2 regions of the Mycobacterium shinjukuense genome follow, and region 1 is predicted to be linked to the other one. Evidence: riboswitches for the same ligand, from Rfam matches in the RefSeq annotation. Region 1 holds a riboswitch; the other holds the start of a gene.
What was found. A riboswitch is a leader RNA that binds a small molecule or an ion and turns the genes downstream of it on or off. The one in region 1 is predicted to bind glycine.
Positions count from the first base shown of each region.

Region 1 (9,982 bases):
CCCCGCTGCCACCGGAGGCGCCAGCGGCGCCAGTGCCGCCGTTGCCGCCGTTGACACCACCGTCGCCGCCGTCACCGCCGTGCTGCCCGAAGGTGGTGCCGGGACTTCCGGGCTGGCCCGCGGTCGTGGTGGTGCCGTTGGCGCCGTTTGGCGCTGCAACGCTGGCCGGGTTATTTCCGGGGGCACCGGCCGCCCCGTCACCGCCGTCACCGCCGTCGCCGCCGGAGCCCCACAACCCGGCGTTGCCCCCGGCGCCGCCCTGACCGCCGGAGCCACCGGCCACCACGGCCATCCCGCCGGGGCCGCCATCACCGCCGTTCCCGTAGAGCCAGCCGCCATTGCCGCCGGCGCCGCCGGCCGCGCCGGGCCCGCCGCCGCCGCCGCGTCCGCCGTTGCCCCATAGCCCGGCATGGCCCCCGCGCGTGCCGGCCACTCCGGCGGTTGTGCTGGTGTAGCCGGCCCCACCGTTGCCGAACAGCAGCCCGCCATCCCCGCCGGCCTGGCCCGGCGTGGTGGCATCGGCGCCGTCGCCGATCAGCGGGCGCCCCAGCAGGGCCTCGGTCGGGGCGTTGACCACGTGGAGCACATTCTGTTCGGCGTCGTGAACCCCGGTGAGCAGGTGTTGTTGGGCGTTGGCCAGTGCCTGGCTAGGGTTGTGGACCACGTCGATCAGATGGTGCGCCGCGTTGGCCGCCTCGGTGGCAACGTACGAAGCCCCAGCATTGCTCAGCGTCTGCACGAAATGGTCGTGAAATAAACCCACTTGGGCGCTAATAACCTGATAATCCTGCGCATGCGCGGATAACAGCGCCGCGATTGCTGCCGACACCTCGTCCTCGGCGGCGGCGACCACATTCGTCGTGTAGGCCGCGGCTGCCACGTTGGCCGAGTCGATTGCCGAACGTATACCCGCCAATTCCGTTGCCCCGGCCACTAGGAATTCCGGCAGAGTGATCACAAATGCCATTTCCCGTCCTCCGAAACGTCCTTTGCTGCAGCGCGTGCGCGTTGGTCAGCGCCAGCGTCTGACCACGAAACTAACTTGCCCGATGCGATTGGCGGTCGCTGACTCCGTGCGATTCAATACGTAAATACGTAAATGACATTAGGTCTAGCCGGCTTTCGGTAAAGGTTCGATGATCATGAAACTCACAGGTTATAGTGGGTTGTCGCCGGGCGAGGTAGTCTGGATCGTGCAAGTGTTGAAGGTTGTATTGTCGCCAAAGACGGCAAGCCGGCGGCGCGCCCACCTGGGAATGCGGAATTCACCATTTATTCGCATTCTCGGAGCCCGAAAATAGCGGCTTTGTCATCGGTGATAGCGGGCTCTGACGGCGGTCCCGGCGCTGTACCGGGTCACCAATCGCTCGCTTCGCGGCGACCGTGGTCCTGGTCTGTGGGTTGGTCGCGGCCGTCGACGCGGTCCGGGTGCACTGCCCCCCGGGCCACATCGCGATCCCGACATGGGCGCTGTTGCTGTTGCCGGGCGTTTTCGGCCGTGCCTACCGCCATCAGCCACAGGCTGCCCGTGCCGCACAAGCACCCACCCGCCACGCGCTCGACGTCGGTGAGCCACGGCGGACACGTGACAAGACCGCGCTTGGTGTGTATCTTGAGTCCCCGACACAACTGAACCGCCGTTGAAGCGTTGCGGGAGAACCTCGATATCGAGGCGCCGTAGGAGCAATCTCCTCCCCGGGAATCTCTCAGGCCCCAGTACCGCACCGCCAAGGCAACTCTGGAGACAAGGACCGGTCAGCACGACCGACCTTACCGAAGGTGTACGGCCCCGCCAGCATGCGCGGCCACAGACTCTCAGGTTTCAGGACAGAGCGGGGAGGGAGCGACCAGCCCGGTGCCGTCGGGCTCACTGAAACCGGAGTTGCCCCTTGTCCGAGATGCGTGTTCAGGTCCCCAGCTGCCTAGCCGGGCCGGCGAGCTTTGCGCCCCGCCACATCGGAGCCGACCCTGCCGCGGTTGCGCACATGCTCGCCACGGTCGGCTATGCCAGCCTCGACGACCTTGTCGAGGCCGCCATCCCGGCGCAGATCCGCGACACCGCGCCGATGGCCTTGCCCGCGGCCCGCACCGAGCGGCAGGTGCTGGCCGATCTGGCCTCGATCGCCGCGCGCAACATCGTTCAGGTGTCGATGATCGGGCAGGGCTATTTCCCCTGCGTGACACCGGAAGTGTTGCGCCGCAATCTCATCGAATCACCGGCCTGGTACACCTCCTACACCCCGTACCAGCCGGAGATATCCCAGGGTCGCCTGGAAGCGTTGCTGACCTTCCAGACCATGATCGGAGACCTCACCGGACTGCCCGTGGCCGGCGCCTCGCTGCTCGACGAGGCCACCGCCGTCGTGGAGGCGATGCTGCTGATGCGCCGGTCCAACAAGAACCGGTCGGCGCGGCTCCTGGTCGACAGCGACTGCTTCCCGCAGACCCTGTCGGTGCTTCGGACGCGCGCCGCGGCGGTGGACATCGACGTCGACATCGTGGACGTGGACAAGCTTTCGGCGGATTTGCCCTCCGGTGATTTCTTCGGGATCGTGCTGCAATCACCCGGCGCCAGCGGAGCGGTGCGAGACCTGGGCGCCCTGATCGCCGCGGCAAAAGCCCGCGGGGCGATGACCACGGTGGCCGCCGACCCGCTGTCGCTGACGCTGCTGACGCCCCCGGGCGAACTGGGCGCCGACATCGCCGTGGGCTCGGCGCAACGGTTCGGGGTTCCGCTGTACTTCGGCGGGCCGCACGCCGGGTACCTGGCCGTGCGCAACGGCCTGGAACGCGCGTTGCCGGGCCGGCTGGTCGGGGTGTCCCAGGACGTCAACGGTGCCCCGGCCTACCGCCTGGCATTACAGGCTCGCGAACAACACATCCGCCGCGACAAGGCCACCAGCAACATCTGCACCGCGCAGGCGCTGGTGGCCAACCTCGCCGCCATGTACGCGGTGTACCACGGCCCAGAAGGATTGCGCCACATTGCCTCTCGAGTGCACGCGCACGCGGTGTCGCTGGCGGCCAGTCTGCGCTGCGCCGGATACACCGTGGTGCACGAACGATTCTTCGACACGGTGCTGGTGGCGGTCCCCGGACGGGCCCGCGACATCGCAGCGCGTGCCTACGAACTGGGCGTCAACCTGCGGATTGCCGACGCCGATCACATCGGGATCAGCTGCGACGAGACCACCACCACCGACATCATCGCGCTGGTGCTCATGGCCTTTGGTGTGGAGCGCATTGCACCGGGGCTCTCCGGGCTCGACCCGAAGCTGCTCAGAAAGACGCCCTACCTGCAGCACCGGGTGTTTCACGAACACCGCTCCGAGACCGCGATGATGCGCTACCTGCGCACCCTGTCGGATCGCGATCTGGCGTTGGACCGCACCATGATCCCGTTGGGGTCATGCACCATGAAGCTGAATTCCGCGGTGGAGATGGCGCCGATCAGCTGGTCCGGCTTCGCCGCGATCCACCCGCACGCCCCGGCTGAGCAAACGGGCGGCTATCACAAACTGATCACCGATCTGGAACGCTGGCTGGCCGAAATCACCGGCTATGACCAGGTGTCGGTGCAACCCAATGCGGGTTCACAGGGTGAGCTCGCCGGGCTGCTGGCCATCCGGGCCTACCACGCCAGCCGCGGCGAACACCGGCGACGGATATGTCTGATTCCGCAGTCGGCCCACGGCACCAACGCCGCTTCGGCGGTGCTGGCCGGCATGCGGGTGGTCGTGGTGGCCACCGCCGCCGACGGCGCCATCGACCTCGCCGACCTGCGGGCCAAGCTCGCCGCCCACGGCGCGGAGCTGGCGGCGATCATGCTCACCTACCCGTCCACCCACGGCGTTTACGAGGCCGATATCACCACGGTGTGCGATCTGGTGCACGACGCGGGTGGGCAAGTTTACCTCGACGGCGCCAACCTCAACGCGCTCGTCGGGGTGGCGCGGCCCGGCCAGTTCGGCGCCGACGTGTCACATCTGAACCTGCACAAGACGTTTTGCGTCCCGCACGGCGGCGGTGGGCCCGGTGTGGGCCCGGTGGCCGTCCGCGAACACCTGGCACCGTTTTTGCCGGGTGACCCGTGCCAGGACACCGCGAACCCGCCGGTGGCGGCGGCGGCCTACGGTTCGGCGGGCATCCTGCCGATCAGCTGGGCCTACATCGCGCTCATGGGACCCGACGGACTGGCCGCGGCCACCAAGACCGCCGTGCTGGCGGCCAACTACCTGGCCACCCGGCTGCGGGAGCATTACCCCGTGCTCTACACCGGCCCCCAGGGGCTGGTCGCCCACGAATGCATCCTGGATCTGCGGGAGTTGACTCGCCGCTCCGGCGTCACCGCCGAAGACGTCGCCAAGCGGCTCATCGACTACGGATTCCACGCCCCCACATTGTCTTTCCCGGTGAACGGCACCTTGATGGTGGAACCGACCGAGTCCGAGAACCTCGCCGAACTCGAGCGGTTCATCGCCGCGATGATCGCCATTCGCCACGAGATCGACCGGGTCATCGACGGCAGCTGGCCGTTGGAGTCCAGTCCACTGCGACAAGCGCCGCATACCGCGGAACTGGTGTGCGCAGACACCTGGGACCTGCCCTACCCACGCAGCGTCGCCGCCTTCCCGGCCCCCGGCCTGGCCGCCACCAAGTACTGGCCCCCGGTGCGGCGCATCGACGGGGCACACGGCGACCGCAACCTGCTCTGCTCGTGCCCGCCGCCGCTCTTCGACGCCAGCAGCCTCCCCGAAAACGGCCATGCCCCAATTATGTTGACCGACAGGGTGCCGACATAACGACCCCCTCGGCCACCCGGTCCCTGACCGTGCGATGCCCGACGGCCGCGGCCACACCGCCGACCCGAATGGACTTGAGCTGATGAACGATCTCAATCAACCACTGGCCACGTCTGACCCCGACATCGCCGCCCTGATCGACGGCGAACTGCACCGCCAGGAAACCGGGCTGGAGATGATCGCCTCGGAGAACTACGCGCCGCTGGCGGTGATGCAGGCCCAGGGGTCGGTGCTGACCAACAAGTACGCCGAGGGCTACCCGGGCCGGCGCTACTACGGCGGCTGCCAATTCGTCGACGGCGTCGAGCAACTGGCCATTGACCGGGTCAAGGCCCTGTTCGGCGCCGAATACGCCAACGTGCAACCACATTCGGGGGCCACCGCCAACGCGGCCACCATGCACGCCCTGCTGACCCCGGGAGACACCCTCCTCGGATTGTCGTTGGCCCACGGCGGTCACCTCACCCACGGGATGCGGATCAACTTCTCCGGCAAGCTCTACCACGTCGCCGCCTACGAGGTGTCCAAACGGGACCATCTCATCGACATGGACGCCGTGGCCGAGGCCGCCCACGAACATCGGCCCACGATGATCATCGCGGGCTGGTCGGCGTACCCCCGGCAGCTGGACTTCGCTCGGTTCCGCGAGATCGCCGACCAGGTGGGCGCCCTGTTGATGGTCGACATGGCACATTTCGCCGGCCTGGTCGCCGCCGGCCTGCATCCCAACCCGGTGCCGCACGCCCACGTCGTCACCGCCACCACCCACAAAACACTCGGCGGGCCGCGCGGCGGCATCATCTTGTGCAACGACGCCGCCGTCGCCAAGAAGATCAACTCCGCGGTCTTCCCCGGCCAGCAGGGCGGCCCGCTGGAGCACGTCATCGCGGCCAAGGCCACCGCGTTCAAGATGGCCGCGCAACCGGAATTCGTTCAGCGTCAGCAACGCTGCCTCGAAGGCGCGCGGATTCTGGCCGACAGGTTGACCCGGACCGACGTCGCCGAACGTGGCATCACCGTGTTGACCGGCGGCACCGACGTGCACCTGGTCCTGGTCGACCTGCGTCACTCCGAACTCGACGGCCAACAAGCCGAAGACCGGCTGGCCGCCGTGGATATCACGGTCAACCGCAACGCGGTGCCGTTCGACCCCCGCCCGCCGATGGTCACCTCCGGCCTGCGGATCGGTACCGCCGCCCTGGCCGCCCGCGGCTTCACTCTCGACGACTTCCGCGCGGTGGCCGACATCATCGCTGCCACGCTGACGGCCCCCGGCGACGACCGGCTGGATCGGCTGCGCGCCCAGGTCCATGAGCTTGCCGCCCGCTACCCGCTCTACCCCGGGCTACACACGTCATGACCATCAGCGTCTTCGAGCTATTTACCGTCGGCATCGGGCCGTCCAGTTCGCACACGGTGGGCCCGATGCGTGCGGCCAATCGGTTCGTCGACACGTTGCGCTCGGACCGTCGGCTGCATCTGGTCGGCACGGTGCAGGTGGACCTGTACGGTTCGCTGGCGGCCACCGGCGCCGGCCACGGCACCATGTCGGCGATCCTGCTGGGGCTGGAAGGCTTTCGGCCGGAACTGATTACCGCCGAAATCAAGGAGCTTCGCCTCGGCGAGATCGCCGCGTCGGCCACGACGTGGATCGACGGCATGGTGCCGGTGCCATTGACCGAGGGTGACATCGCCTTGCATCCCGACGTCGTCCTGCCAACCCACCCCAACGGAATGACGTTCACCGCCTTCGATTCCCGCGGCTCCGTCCTGGCCACCCGGACGTACTTCTCGGTGGGCGGCGGTTTCGTCGTCACCGACCAGGACAACCCCAACGGCGCCCAACATGCCTGCCCAATGGCCCTGCCGTACACGTCGGCCGCCGAACTGCTGGACATCTGCGACCGGCTGGACCTCGCCATCAGCGAGGTGGCGTTGCGCAACGAGTCATGTTGCCGCACCGAGGACGAGGTTCGCGGTGCGCTGCTGCACCTGCGCGACGTCATGGTCGAGTGCGCACAACAAAGCATCGCTCGCGACGGGCTGCTTCCCGGCGGCCTGCAGGTCCGCCGCCGCGCGAAGCGTTGGTATGACCGGTTGTGCACCGAAGATCCCACTCGCAAACCGGAATTCGCCGAGGATTGGGTCAACCTGGTGGCGCTGGCGGTCAACGAGGAGAACGCCTCGGGCGGGCGGGTGGTCACCGCACCGACCAACGGCGCCGCCGGCATCGTGCCCGCCGTGCTGCACTACGCGACGCACTACACCCCGGCCGGGGCCGCGGACCCCGACGATGTCGCCGTGCGTTTCCTGCTCACCGCGGGGGCCGTCGGGTCGTTGTTCAAGGAACGCGGGTCGATCTCCGGCGCCGAGGTCGGCTGTCAGGGCGAGGTCGGCTCCGCGGCCGCCATGGCCGCTGCCGGATTGGCGGAAATCCTCGGCGGCACACCGCGACAGGTGGAAAACGCCGCCGAGATCGCGATGGAACACAGCCTGGGCCTGACCTGCGACCCGATCGCCGGATTGGTGCAGATCCCCTGCATCGAACGCAACGCGATTTCGGCCGGCAAGGCCATCAACGCGGCGCGGATGGCGTTGCGCGGAGACGGCTTTCACCGCGTCACCCTCGACCAGGTGATCGACACCATGCGCGCCACCGGTGCCGACATGCACAGCAAGTACAAGGAAACCGCCGCCGGCGGGCTGGCCATCAACGTGGCCGTCAACATCGTCGAATGCTGACCGTGGCCGGGCACCCCGTCAGCCGACGGGATAGCTTACCCCGGTGAGTTCTTCGGAGACCGCCCACAACCGCCGCTGCAGGTCGAGGTCGTGCGACTGGGCGCTGGAGGCCACGACCTTCGGGTAGCCCCGCAGTTCACCGAAACCGTCCGGCCCGTAGTACTGCCCACCGGTCACGGCGGGGTCGGTGGCGGCCCGCAGGATCGGCAGCGCGCCCAGGTCGGCGTCTTGCATCAGCGGTGCCAGCAGGGCGGAGACGGCCACCAGCGGCCGCGGCATGTTACGAATCAGTTCGGTGTTGGAGACCCCCGGGTGGGCGGCGACCGCGATGGTGGTGCCGCCGGGGGCCAGTCGGCGCTGCAGTTCGTAGGTGAACAGCAGATTGGCGAGCTTGGATTGCCCGTAGGCGGCGACCCGGCTGTAGCGGCGTTCCCATTGCAGGTCGTCGAAATGGATTGCGGCACGGATACGATGGCCCACGCTGCTGACCGTGACCACCCGCGAGCCGGGCACAGGCAGCAGCCGATCCAGCAGCAGTCCGGTTAGGGCGAAGTGGCCCAAGTGATTGGTGCCGAACTGCATCTCGAAGCCGTCCGCGGTGGTCGACTTGGGTGTATACATCACCCCGGCGTTGTTGATCAGCAGGTCGATGCGCTCGTACGCGGAGCGCAGCTGGGACGCGGCGGCGCGCACGGAAGCCAGCGAGGTCAGGTCGAGTTCCTGCAGCTCCACGCCGGCACCGGGAGCGACCTCGCTGATCCGCGCCGCGGCCTGCTTACCCTTGTCGAGATTGCGCACGGCCAGCACGACGCGCGCACCGTGGGTTGCGAGCGCGGTCGCGGTCTCGAAGCCCAGGCCGGTGTTGGCGCCGGTTATGACGGCGGTGCGGCCGGTCTGGTCGGGGATGTCGGCGGCGGTCCATCTGGTCATCGGGGGCTCCTCGCTATCATCCAGTAAACGGGGCAGGCGCTCCGCTTGATCTGATACTATACGGAACGACCGCCCCGCTTTGCAACGGCTTCGCGGCAGCTCGGAGGTGCGACGTGGCTCAACGGGCTCGGCCGGTGCGCGCCGACGCCGCCCGCAACCGGGCGCGCATCTTGGAGGTCGCCTACCACACCTTTGCGGCCGAGGGCTTGTCGGTGCCGATTGACGAGATCGCCCGCCGCGCCGGGGTCGGCGCGGGCACGGTGTACCGGAATTTCCCCACCAAGGAGGCGCTGTTTCAGGCGGTGATCGCCGACCGGATGCGTCACATCATTGACGACGGCCATGACCTCCTCCGATCGAAGCAACCCGGTGAAGCGCTGTTTACCTTTCTGCGGTCGATGGTGTTGCAGTGGGGCGCCGCCGACCGCGGCCTGGTCGAGGCGTTGGCCGGGATCGGCATCGACATCAACAGCGCGGCCCCGGACGCCGAGGCGGACTTCCGGGATCTGCTCGCCGGCCTGTTGCACGCCGCTCAGCGGGCCGGCACCGCTCGCCGCGACGTCGGGGTAGCCGAGGTGAAAACGCTCTTGGTCGGGTGCCAGGCGATGCAGGGCTACAACGCCGCGTTGGCCGAGCGGGTGACGGATGTGGCCCTCGACGGCCTGCGGCAACGATGATCGACGGGACTCCCGCCGTCGCGCCCTCCGCTTCGTGCCCGACGGCCCTGCTGGTGGTGGGTCGAATGTGCTGAGATGGTAGAGCCACCTTTAAATCTGACCCCGACGCCGGGAGAGCACTATGAGCGCCGAGCAGCCGACCATCATCTACACGCTGACCGACGAGGCGCCGCTGTTGGCGACCTACGCCTTTCTGCCGATACTGCGGGCCTTCGCCGAGCCTGCCGGCATCAAGATCGAGGCCAGTGACATCTCGGTGGCGGCACGCATCCTGGCCCAGTTTCCCGATTACCTCACCGAAGAGCAGCGGGTGCCGGACAACCTCGCCGAACTGGGCAGGCTGACGCAGCTACCGGACACCAACATCATCAAGCTGCCCAACATCAGCGCCTCGGTGCCCCAGCTCGTCGCCGCCATCAAGGAACTGCAATCCAAGGGCTACGCCATCCCGGACTATCCGCAGGACGCCAAGACCGACCAGGAAAAGGACATCCGCGCGCGCTACGCAAACGTCCTGGGCAGCGCGGTGAATCCGGTGCTCCGCCAAGGCAACTCGGACCGCCGCGCGCCCAAGGCGGTGAAAGAGTACGCGCGCAAGCACCCGCACAGCATGGGCGAGTGGTCAATGGCCTCGCGCACCCACGTGGCGACCATGAAGCATGGCGACTTCTACCACGGCGAGAAGTCGATGACCCTGGACCGCGACCGCGAGGTGAAAATGGAACTGGTCACCCGCGGCGGCACGACCATCGTGCTCAAACCCAAGGTCTCCCTAGAGCAGGGCGACATCATCGACAGCATGTTCATGAGCAAGAAAGCGTTGTGCGAGTT
Region 1 covers NZ_AP022575.1:3,943,342-3,953,323, reverse strand. The annotation lists gene G6N20_RS21475 (PE family protein) at 1-967, opposite strand, end outside; glycine riboswitch at 1,642-1,732, shown strand; glycine riboswitch at 1,734-1,841, shown strand; gene gcvP (aminomethyl-transferring glycine dehydrogenase) at 1,899-4,802, shown strand; gene glyA (serine hydroxymethyltransferase) at 4,885-6,162, shown strand; gene G6N20_RS17805 (L-serine ammonia-lyase) at 6,159-7,544, shown strand; gene G6N20_RS17800 (SDR family NAD(P)-dependent oxidoreductase) at 7,563-8,474, opposite strand; gene G6N20_RS17795 (TetR/AcrR family transcriptional regulator) at 8,588-9,151, shown strand; gene G6N20_RS17790 (NADP-dependent isocitrate dehydrogenase) at 9,273-9,982, shown strand, end outside.

Region 2 (9,982 bases), 2.1 Mb from region 1:
TGTTGGGGGTCGCGATTGCCACCCAGGTGCGCCAGACCGAATCCGGTGACTCTCTCGAAACGGCCCGCCCCGCAGACCTGTTGGTGCTGTTGGATTCGTTGCGGCAGCGCGAGGCCACGTTGAGCACCGAAGTGGCCGAACTGCAAAACACCCTGAACGCGTTGCAGGCCTCGGGCAACACCGACCAAGCCGCCATCGAAAGCGCGCAGACAAAGTTGGCCGCGCTGGCCATCCTCGCGGGCGTGGTGGGTGCCACCGGGCCCGGTGTCACCGTCAAGATCGACGACCCCGGGCCGGGTGTGGCACCCGAAGCGCTGCTCGACGTGATCAACGAGTTGCGCGCCGCCGGCGCCGAGGCGATCGAGATCAGCGATGGGCGTCAGTCGGTACGGGTCGGCGTCGACACCTGGGTGGTCGGCACCCCGGGCTCGCTGACCATCGACACCAAAGTCCTGTCCCCGCCGTATTCGATTCTGGCCATTGGCGATCCGCCGACGCTGGCCGCGGCCATGAACATCCCCGGCGGCGCCGAAGACAGTGTGAAACGCGTCGGGGCGCGGATATCGGTGCAGCAGGTCGACCGCGTGGACGTGACCACCTTGCGGCAACCAAAACCACACCAATACGCTCAGCCCGTCAAGTGAGCACCAGCGACCAGAACAGGATCACCGTGAGCGATATCCCGACCGATCTGCACTACACCGCCGAACACGAGTGGATTCGCCGCAGTGCGCAGGACACCGTGCGGGTCGGGATCACTGACTACGCGCAGTCGGCGCTGGGCGACGTCGTCTTCGTCCAGTTGCCGGCCGTGGGCACCGAGGTGACCGCGGGCGAAGCCTTCGGCGAGGTGGAATCGACCAAGTCGGTGTCGGATCTGTATGCGCCGGTTTCGGGCACGGTGTCCGCGGTCAACGGCGATCTGGAAGGCAGTCCGCAACTGGTGAATTCCGACCCGTACGGTGCCGGCTGGCTGCTCGATATCCAGGTCGAAAGCTCCGCTGTCGGCGGCCTGGAATCCGCGCTTGCGCTGCTGCTCGACGCCGAGGCCTACCGTGCCAGGCTGACCGAATGACCATTGCTAAGGTCCGACATGCGCGCGCCACCAGCGCGGGCCAGTCAATGACCTAGGAGAAGCCGGGGCATCAGGCTTACGATCCTGCAGTGGCAGGCACATTGTCGATCCACGCGGGGTACGGTCGAGACATCAGCATCGGTAACGCACGTTGAACGGACAGGACCAAAAGATCCGAGTGGGAGACCGGCCGAGCAAACCGGTCAGACAGCGCCACAGCGGCCAGTGAGGAGCAGCGGGTGACGGACATGGACGCGGACAGAGACAGGGACCAGACTTCGGACGAAGTCACCGTGGAGACGACCTCCGTCTTCCGCGCCGACTTCCTCAGCGAACTGGACGCCCCAGCACAGGCGGGTGTCGAGAGCGCGGTATCCGGGGTCGAAGGACTCCCGGCAGGCTCGGCGTTGCTGGTGGTCAAACGGGGGCCCAACGCGGGGTCTCGGTTCCTGCTCGACCAGCCCGTGACGTCTGCCGGACGGCATCCCGACAGCGACATCTTCCTCGACGACGTGACCGTGAGCCGACGCCACGCCGAATTCCGGCTGGAAAACAACGAGTTCAGCGTGGTCGACGTCGGAAGCCTCAACGGCACCTACGTCAACCGCGAGCCGGTGGACTCGGCCGTGTTGGCAAACGGCGACGAGGTCCAGATCGGCAAGTTCCGCTTGGTCTTCCTGACCGGGCCCCGACAGGGTGGCAACGACGGGGGCACCGGACGCCAGTGAGCGCACCCGATAGCCCCACGCTGGCCGGGATGTCGATCGGGGCGGTCCTGGAACTGCTGCGGCCGGATTTTCCCGATGTCACCATCTCCAAGATTCGTTTCCTGGAGGCCGAGGGGCTGGTGACGCCGCAGCGCACCGCATCGGGATACCGCAGGTTCACCGCGTACGACTGCGCCCGCCTGCGCTTCATCCTCACCGCTCAGCGGGACCATTACCTGCCGCTGAAGGTGATCAGGGCGCAGCTGGACGCCCAGCCCGACGGTGAGTTGCCGCCGTTCGGATCTCCTTACGGCGTACCGCGATTGGTGTCGGTAGCAGGCACCGGGACCGGCCGTGGCGCAGAGGACGCGGCGGTGTCGGCCACCCGTCTGCGGCTCGGCAGGGAAGACCTGCTGGAACGCTCCGGAGTGGACGACGATCTGCTGACGGCCCTGCTCAAAGGGGGAGTGATCACCACCGGGCCGGGCGGGTTCTTCGACGAGCACGCGGTCGTGATCCTGCGATGCGCCCGGGCGCTGTCCGAATACGGGGTGGAACCGAGGCACCTGCGCGCCTTCCGCTCCGCCGCCGATCGCCAGTCTGACTTGATCGCGCAAATCGCCGGCCCAGTGGTCAAGGCCGACAAGGCCGGCGCCCGTGACCGCGCCGACGATCTGGCCCGCGAGGTCGCCGCGCTGGCCATCACATTGCACACTTCGTTGCTCAAGTCGGCCGTTCGCGACCTTCTGCACCGCTGAGGACTAGACTTCGTTCGACGGCTTGGTTTTCGGCGGCATGGTGACCGCTACGGCGTTCACCGCGTCGTCGCGCCGAGCGGGAGCTGGACACGCGCCACATGCGGAGGGCAGACACAAATGGGCGAAGTTCGTGTTGTCGGCATTCGCGTCGAGCAGCCGCACAACCAGCCGGTGCTGCTCTTGCGCGAGGCCAACGGTGACCGTTACCTGCCGATCTGGATCGGCCAGTCGGAGGCGGCCGCCATCGCGCTGGAGCAGCAGGGCGTCGAACCACCGCGTCCGCTGACGCACGATCTGATCAGGGATGTCATTGCTGCACTTGGGCATTCGCTCAAGGAAGTGCGCATCGTCGACTTGCAGGAAGGCACGTTCTACGCGGATTTGATCTTCGACCGCAATATCAAGGTGTCGGCCCGGCCCTCCGACTCGGTGGCGATCGCGCTCAGGGTCGGCGTTCCCATCTACGTCGAGGAGGCCGTGCTCGCCCAGGCCGGTCTGTTGATCCCCGACGAAAGCGACGAGGAGGCCGGCGGCGGTGTTCGCGAGGACGAGGTGGAGAAGTTCAAGGAGTTTCTCGACAGCGTGTCACCCGACGACTTCAAAGCCACCTAGCTCGTAGCTCGTCGACGATGCGCGCCGGCACGGCGGGCTGTGAGGGCGCTCGTCAACGTCACGGGTGCGTCTCATCTCACACATTGCGATCTCGACACGCCTCACGGATAGCGCCCACGAGGGCTGGGAACCCTCATACTCTAGTGATGACTTGGTAAGTACCGGGGGTACGGTCGGTGTGAAACGGCGTATGCTCCATAGCACTCGGACCTGAGCAAACGCGGCTGTTGAGCAGCCAGTGACGCACGCTAGTGCAGCAGCTAGTGACAAGAGCGCGATCGGCGAGAGGAAGCACCGTGGGCGAGCGGCCACGTCAAGAACAGCTAGACCTTGCCGACCACGCGGCCGCCACGACCGCCGATGGCAGCGTCGGCGGCAGCGTTACCGGCGGCCCCGCACCCGGCGAACACGTGCAGCCGGGACTGTTTCCCGACGATTCCGTGCCCGACGAGCTGGTCGGCTACCGCGGGCCGAGTGCGTGCCAAATCGCCGGCATCACCTACCGCCAGTTGGACTACTGGGCACGCACGTCGCTGGTGGTCCCGTCGATCCGCAGCGCGGCCGGCTCTGGCAGCCAGCGGCTGTACTCGTTCAAGGACATCCTGGTTCTCAAGATCGTCAAGCGGCTGCTGGACACCGGCATCTCGCTGCACAACATCCGGGTTGCCGTCGACCATCTGCGCCAGCGCGGCGTCCAGGATCTGGCCAACATCACCCTGTTCTCCGACGGCACCACGGTATACGAGTGCACGTCGGCCGAGGAAGTCGTCGACCTCTTGCAGGGTGGGCAGGGGGTGTTCGGCATCGCCGTGTCTGGCGCGATGCGCGAGCTGACCGGTGTCATCGCCGAGTTCCGCGGGGAGCGCGCCGACGGCGGCGAGTCGATTGCCGCCCCGGAAGACGAACTGGCGAGCCGGCGCAAGCAGCGTGACCGCAAGATCGGTTAGCCGGCCGAGTAAACTGGGGCACGCATCGCACCTCACGCGGGAGAGTTCTGTGGCCGCCAGCTACGGACGCCGAAGGAGCAACACCTCTCCGTCAACCTCTCAGGCACCCGGACCGCGCGAGACCATGATGCCTCTGGAAAGCGGTGGCGACCGGTGGCGGTCCCCACCCGCCGATGGGGAAAGGCGACCCGGTGGAACAGGTCGCCGAATCTCTCAGGCGCCTGGCGACAGGTGAAGACAGAGGGAGAGGGCCGCCAGACCTCTGCTTCTGTCAGGAGTTCACCGTGTCCCCTTCGACGTTCGCAGACCGGCACATCGGCCTGGACGCTCAGGCCGTCGCAACCATGCTCGCGGTGATCGGGGTGAACTCGCTCGACGAGCTGGCAGCGAAGGCGGTCCCGACGGGCATCCTCGATACCCTCACCGACGCCGGTGTCGCCCCGGGTCTGGACCGGCTGCCGCCGCCGGCCACCGAAGCCGAGGTGCTCGCCGAGCTGCGGGAGCTGGCCGACAGCAACACCGTCGCGGTGTCGATGATCGGGCAGGGCTACTACGACACGTTCACGCCGCCGGTGCTGGTGCGCAACATCCTGGAGAACCCCGCCTGGTACACCGCCTACACGCCGTATCAGCCCGAGATCAGCCAGGGCCGGCTGGAAGCCTTGCTGAACTTCCAGACCCTGGTCACCGATCTCACCGGCCTGGAGATCGCCAACGCGTCGATGCTCGACGAGGGCACCGCGGCCGCCGAAGCCATGGCACTGATGCACCGCGCGGCCCGCGGCCCGGCCCACCGGCTGGCCGTCGACGTCGACGTGTTCACCCAGACCGCCGCGGTGCTGGCCACCCGCGCCAAGCCGCTCGGCATCGAGATCGTCACCGCCGACCTGCGGGATGGCCTGCCCGACGGCGATTTCTTCGGCGTCATCACCCAGCTGCCCGGGGCCAGCGGCCGGATCACCGACTGGACCGCTGTGGTGGAGCAGGCCCACCAGCGCGGCGCGTTGGTCGCCATCGGCGCCGACCTGTTGGCGCTGACGCTGATCACACCGCCCGGTGAAATCGGGGCCGACGTCGCGTTCGGGACGACCCAACGATTTGGTGTGCCAATGGGATTCGGCGGCCCGCACGCCGGCTACCTGGCGGTGCGCGCCAACCATGCCCGGCAGTTGCCGGGACGGCTGGTCGGGGTGTCCGTGGACAGCGACGGCACCCCGGCGTACCGGCTGGCGTTGCAGACCCGCGAGCAGCACATCCGCCGCGACAAGGCGACCAGCAACATCTGCACCGCGCAGGTGCTATTGGCGGTGATGGCCGCGATGTATGCCAGTTATCACGGCGCCGACGGGTTGATCGCCATCGCGCGTCGGGTGCATTCCCACGCCGATACCATTGCCGCCGCGCTGGGCGATGCGTTGGTGCACGACACGTACTTCGACACGGTGTTGGCCCGGGTGCCCGGTCGTGCCGACGAGGTGCTGGCCGCCGCTAAGGCCCACGGCGTCAACCTGTGGCGGGTCGACGCCGACCACGTGTCGGTGGCCTGCGACGAGGCCACCACCGACGCCCACGTGGCGATCGTTCTGCAAGCATTCGGTGTGGCGGCCACCGGGCGGGCCGGCAAGGCTGTTGGCACCGATATCGAGACGCGCACATCGGAGTTCCTGACGCATCCCGCGTTCACCCGGTACCGCACCGAGACGTCGATGATGCGCTACCTGCGGGCGCTGGCCGACAAGGATATCGCCTTGGACCGCAGCATGATTCCGCTTGGCTCATGCACCATGAAACTCAACGCCGCCGCCGAGATGGCGTCCATCACCTGGCCGGAATTCGGGCGTCAGCATCCGTTTGCGCCGGCGGCCGACACCCCGGGGCTGCGCAAGCTGATCGCCGACCTGGAGAGCTGGCTGGTGCACATCACCGGCTACGAGGCGGTCTCGCTGCAGCCCAACGCGGGCTCGCAGGGGGAGTACGCCGGCCTGCTGGCGATCCACGAGTACCACGCCAGCCGGGGAGAGCCGCACCGCGACGTCTGTCTGATCCCGTCCAGCGCGCACGGCACCAACGCCGCGTCGGCGGCGTTGGCCGGGATGCGGGTGGTGGTGGTCCGTTGCCACGACGAGCCTAGTCGGGCTGGCGACGTCGACCTCGACGATCTGCGCGCCAAGGTCGCCGAACACGCCGACCGGCTGGCGGTGTTGATGATCACCTACCCGTCCACCCACGGCGTGTACGAGCACGACATCGCCGATATGTGCGCGGCGGTGCACGACGCCGGCGGACAGGTCTACGTCGACGGCGCCAACCTCAACGCTCTGGTGGGCCTGGCCCGGCCGGGCAAGTTCGGCGGCGACGTCAGCCACCTGAACCTGCACAAGACGTTCTGCATCCCGCACGGTGGCGGCGGCCCGGGGGTCGGACCGGTGGCGGTGCGCTCGCATCTGGCCCCGTTTCTGCCCGGTCACCCGTTCGCCCCGGAGTCGCCCGCAACCCGGGGGTGCCCCCGGCCGCAGGGGCATCCGGTGTCCTCGGCGCCCTACGGGTCGGCGTCGATCCTGCCGATCACCTGGGCGTACATCCGGATGATGGGCGCCGAGGGGCTGAGAGCGGCATCACTGGCCGCGATCGCCTCCGCCAACTACATCGCCCGCCGTCTCGACGAGTACTACCCGGTGCTGTACACCGGCGAGAACGGCATGGTCGCCCACGAGTGCATCCTGGACCTGCGCGGCATCACCAAATCCACCGGCGTCACCGTCGACGATGTCGCGAAACGGTTGGCGGACTACGGATTCCACGCACCCACCATGAGCTTTCCGGTGGCCGGCACGCTGATGGTGGAACCCACCGAGAGTGAGAGCCTGGCCGAGGTCGACGCCTTCTGTGAGGCGATGATCGGGATCCGCGCCGAGATCGACAAGGTGGGTGCCGGCATCTGGCCTGTTGACGACAATCCGCTGCGCGGCGCACCACACACCGCCGAGTGCCTGCTGGTGTCGGACTGGAATCACCCGTACACCCGGGAGGAGGCCGCCTTCCCGCTGGGCACCGCGTTTCGCCCCAAGGTCTGGCCCGCGGTGCGTCGCATCGACGGAGCCTACGGGGACCGTAACCTGGTCTGCTCGTGTCCGCCGGTGGAGGCGTTCGCCTGAGCGGGTCAACGTCAGCCGAAGCGCTCGATGATCGCCGCCGCAATCGCGTCCGGCGCGTCCTCCTGGATGAAGTGTTTGGCCCGGGGTAACTCGACGAGGACGTGATCGGGAAAGGTCTCGCGCATCCGCGGAAGCGTCGGGCCCGGCCTAAACGCGAGATCCTTCATGCCCCACACCAGCAGGGTGGGCTTGGCGCCCAGCTTCGCCGGAACGTCGCGGGCGAGCCGCTCCAGCAGGGGGCGAGCGGCCAGGATCTGCTTGGGCATCTGGGCTACCCCCAGCCGTGCCTTGGCGTCCGGCTGCACCGCCCGGTAGTGCGCCATCACCGCCTCGCTCGGCCGTCGCTCGGTTCCCGCCGGAATCAACCGCTCCACAAAGAAATTGCGGTGCACAATCGCGTGCTGCAGCGGTGGGCTGGACATGATCCTGCTGAAGGCCTTCATCGCCAGCGTGTCCGCCGGCCAGAACCAGGTGTTGCCCAACACGATGCCGCGCACCCGATCGGCCCGCTCGACCGCGACCGCCATGCCGATCGGCCCGCCCCAGTCCTGACCCATCGTCAGGTAGCCGTCCAGGCCGAGGTGGTCGACGAACTCGCCGACCACGCGCGCGTGCTCGTCGATCGTGTACCCGAAACCGTCGGGACGCTCCGACAGCCCGAAGCCGAGATAGTCGGGGGCGATGCAGCGGAACCGGTCCCGCAGCGCGACGATGATGTCGCGATACAGGAAGCTCCACGTCGGATTGCCGTGGCACAACAGGATCGGCGGACCCTCTCCCTCGTCGACGTAATGCATGCGGCCGCGTGAGCCGCCGAACCAGCGTGACGCGAACGGATACAGCGCCGGATCCGGTGTGAAATCGATGCTCATTACCCTCCTTTGAGAACGCTCACGATGGTATGCCCGAGGTGTGACAACACCGAATGTCCGAGAGTGGCGTGACGGCGGCCGCTGGTTGCAGACGGCGGCCGGACAGGTGTTCGTCCGCTCGGGGCGTGGCGACACGCCGACCGTCCTGCTGCTGCATGGCTATCCGTCCAGCTCGTTCGATTTCCGGGCGGTGGTTCCGCACCTGGCCGGCCAGGCCTGGCTGACGATGGACTTCCTGGGCTTCGGCTTGTCGGACAAGCCGCGCCCGCACCGCTACAGCCTGCTGGAGCAGGCAGATCTGGTGGAGACGGTGGTCGCCGAAACCGTGACCGGCCCGGTCGTCGTGCTCGCGCACGACATGGGCACGTCGGTGACCACCGAGCTGCTCGCCCGTGACCTGGACGGCCGCCTGCCGTTCGAGCTGCGACGAGCGGTGCTGAGCAACGGCAGCGTGATCCTGGAGCGGGCCAGCCTGCGGCCGATCCAGCGGGTGCTGCGCGGCCCGCTGGGCCCGGTCGCGGCCCGGCTGGTCAGCCGTGGGGGCTTCACCCGAGGTTTTGGCCGGCTTTTTTCACCGGAGCACCCGCTGTCGGCGCAGGAGGCCCAAGCCCAGTGGGAGCTGTTGTGCCACAACGACGGCCACCGCATACCGCACCTGCTCATCAGCTACCTCGACGAGCGGGTGCGGTATGCGCACCGCTGGCACGGCGCCGTGCGCGATTGGCCCAAACCGCTGGGCTTCGTGTGGGGCCTGCGCGATCCGGTGGCCACCACGACCGTGCTCGCCGGGCTTCGGGAACTGCGTCCCTCCGCACACGTCATTGAGCTACCCGGGTTGGGGCACTACCCGCAGGTCGAGGATCCGAAGGCCTACGCCGACGCCGCGCTGTCCCTGCTGATCGGATAGCCCAGCTCGGCCACCGTGGGGCGCTCAACGCCGCCGATTACCGCGGTGGCGTGGACGTCGACGTTAGCCCAGCATCTCCTCGATGTAGCGCTTCAACTCCGCCGCCTAGGTAAGGCGATCCGGCGAACCCGCGTCGCCTCCTCGATCCTGTCCAAGACTTGCGGAGTCACCGTCCGTGCTCCGCTTTCGTAGGCCGACGGGTGCGGTTGCGCAATGCCGGTGGCGTGGGCGAGTTGCGCCGGGGTCCATGCGGCCCGTTCACGAAGGGCTCGAATGCGGTCGGCGCTCACGCCCGCCCGCTGCCGCGGGGTGCCGCCGGGTCCGGCTGACCCGCAGGGCCGCCGCTCCCGGCTAAGGCCGCGCGACGGGCAGGTCGACGCGGGACGCATGCGGCCGGCTGCGGTGGACGCGCACGGTCGGTGGTCCGCCGGGGAGGATCGTGAAGTGGCTCGCGTCGGCGCCGGCGACGGCGACACGGATGCGGTGCCCCGGCTGGAAGCCGAATGCGCATACCCGACGTCGAACCAGCCGCTGTAGCTGTAGATGGCCGCCCCCGAGGCCGCGATGTCGCGCCAATAGTTGTGCGGGCTGATCACGTTGATGCTGCCCACGTCGATGGGCGCACCGATCGGCTCGAGGCGGGGGTTCCGACGGTCCGCGTCGTCACGGAACGTCAGCGACACCGCCTGCTTGTGAACGTCGTAGTCGTCGCGATGCGCGGCGACGGCCCCGTCCCGCAGCGAGCGGTCATGGTCGTCTTGCACCGACTTTGCCGTTGCACCACGGTTGGCGCACATCCAGTCGACGATCTCGGCGCCGTCACGGATCTCGTCCGGCGACCATTCGCACACCCGGGCACCGTACGACGCGCCCGACCCGCGCACATCCGCATCGACCCAGGCGTAGCCGCTGGCAACGAAACGTCTCCGGCGCCGCTTATCTGCGGCGA
Region 2 covers NZ_AP022575.1:1,503,262-1,513,243, reverse strand. The annotation lists gene G6N20_RS06790 (DUF881 domain-containing protein) at 1-644, shown strand, start outside; gene gcvH (glycine cleavage system protein GcvH) at 671-1,075, shown strand; gene garA (glycogen accumulation regulator GarA) at 1,324-1,803, shown strand; gene ftsR (transcriptional regulator FtsR) at 1,800-2,540, shown strand; gene G6N20_RS06770 (bifunctional nuclease family protein) at 2,658-3,152, shown strand; gene G6N20_RS06765 (MerR family transcriptional regulator) at 3,449-4,099, shown strand; glycine riboswitch at 4,127-4,224, shown strand; glycine riboswitch at 4,225-4,350, shown strand; gene gcvP (aminomethyl-transferring glycine dehydrogenase) at 4,384-7,254, shown strand; gene G6N20_RS06755 (haloalkane dehalogenase) at 7,266-8,126, opposite strand; gene G6N20_RS06750 (alpha/beta fold hydrolase) at 8,167-9,033, shown strand; gene G6N20_RS06745 (helix-turn-helix domain-containing protein) at 9,126-9,422, opposite strand; partial or broken gene G6N20_RS06740 (CocE/NonD family hydrolase) at 9,522-9,982, opposite strand, start outside.
Region 2: it holds a riboswitch for glycine, as region 1 does, so the genes downstream of both, gcvP (aminomethyl-transferring glycine dehydrogenase) here and gcvP (aminomethyl-transferring glycine dehydrogenase) in region 1, are expected to answer to the same signal.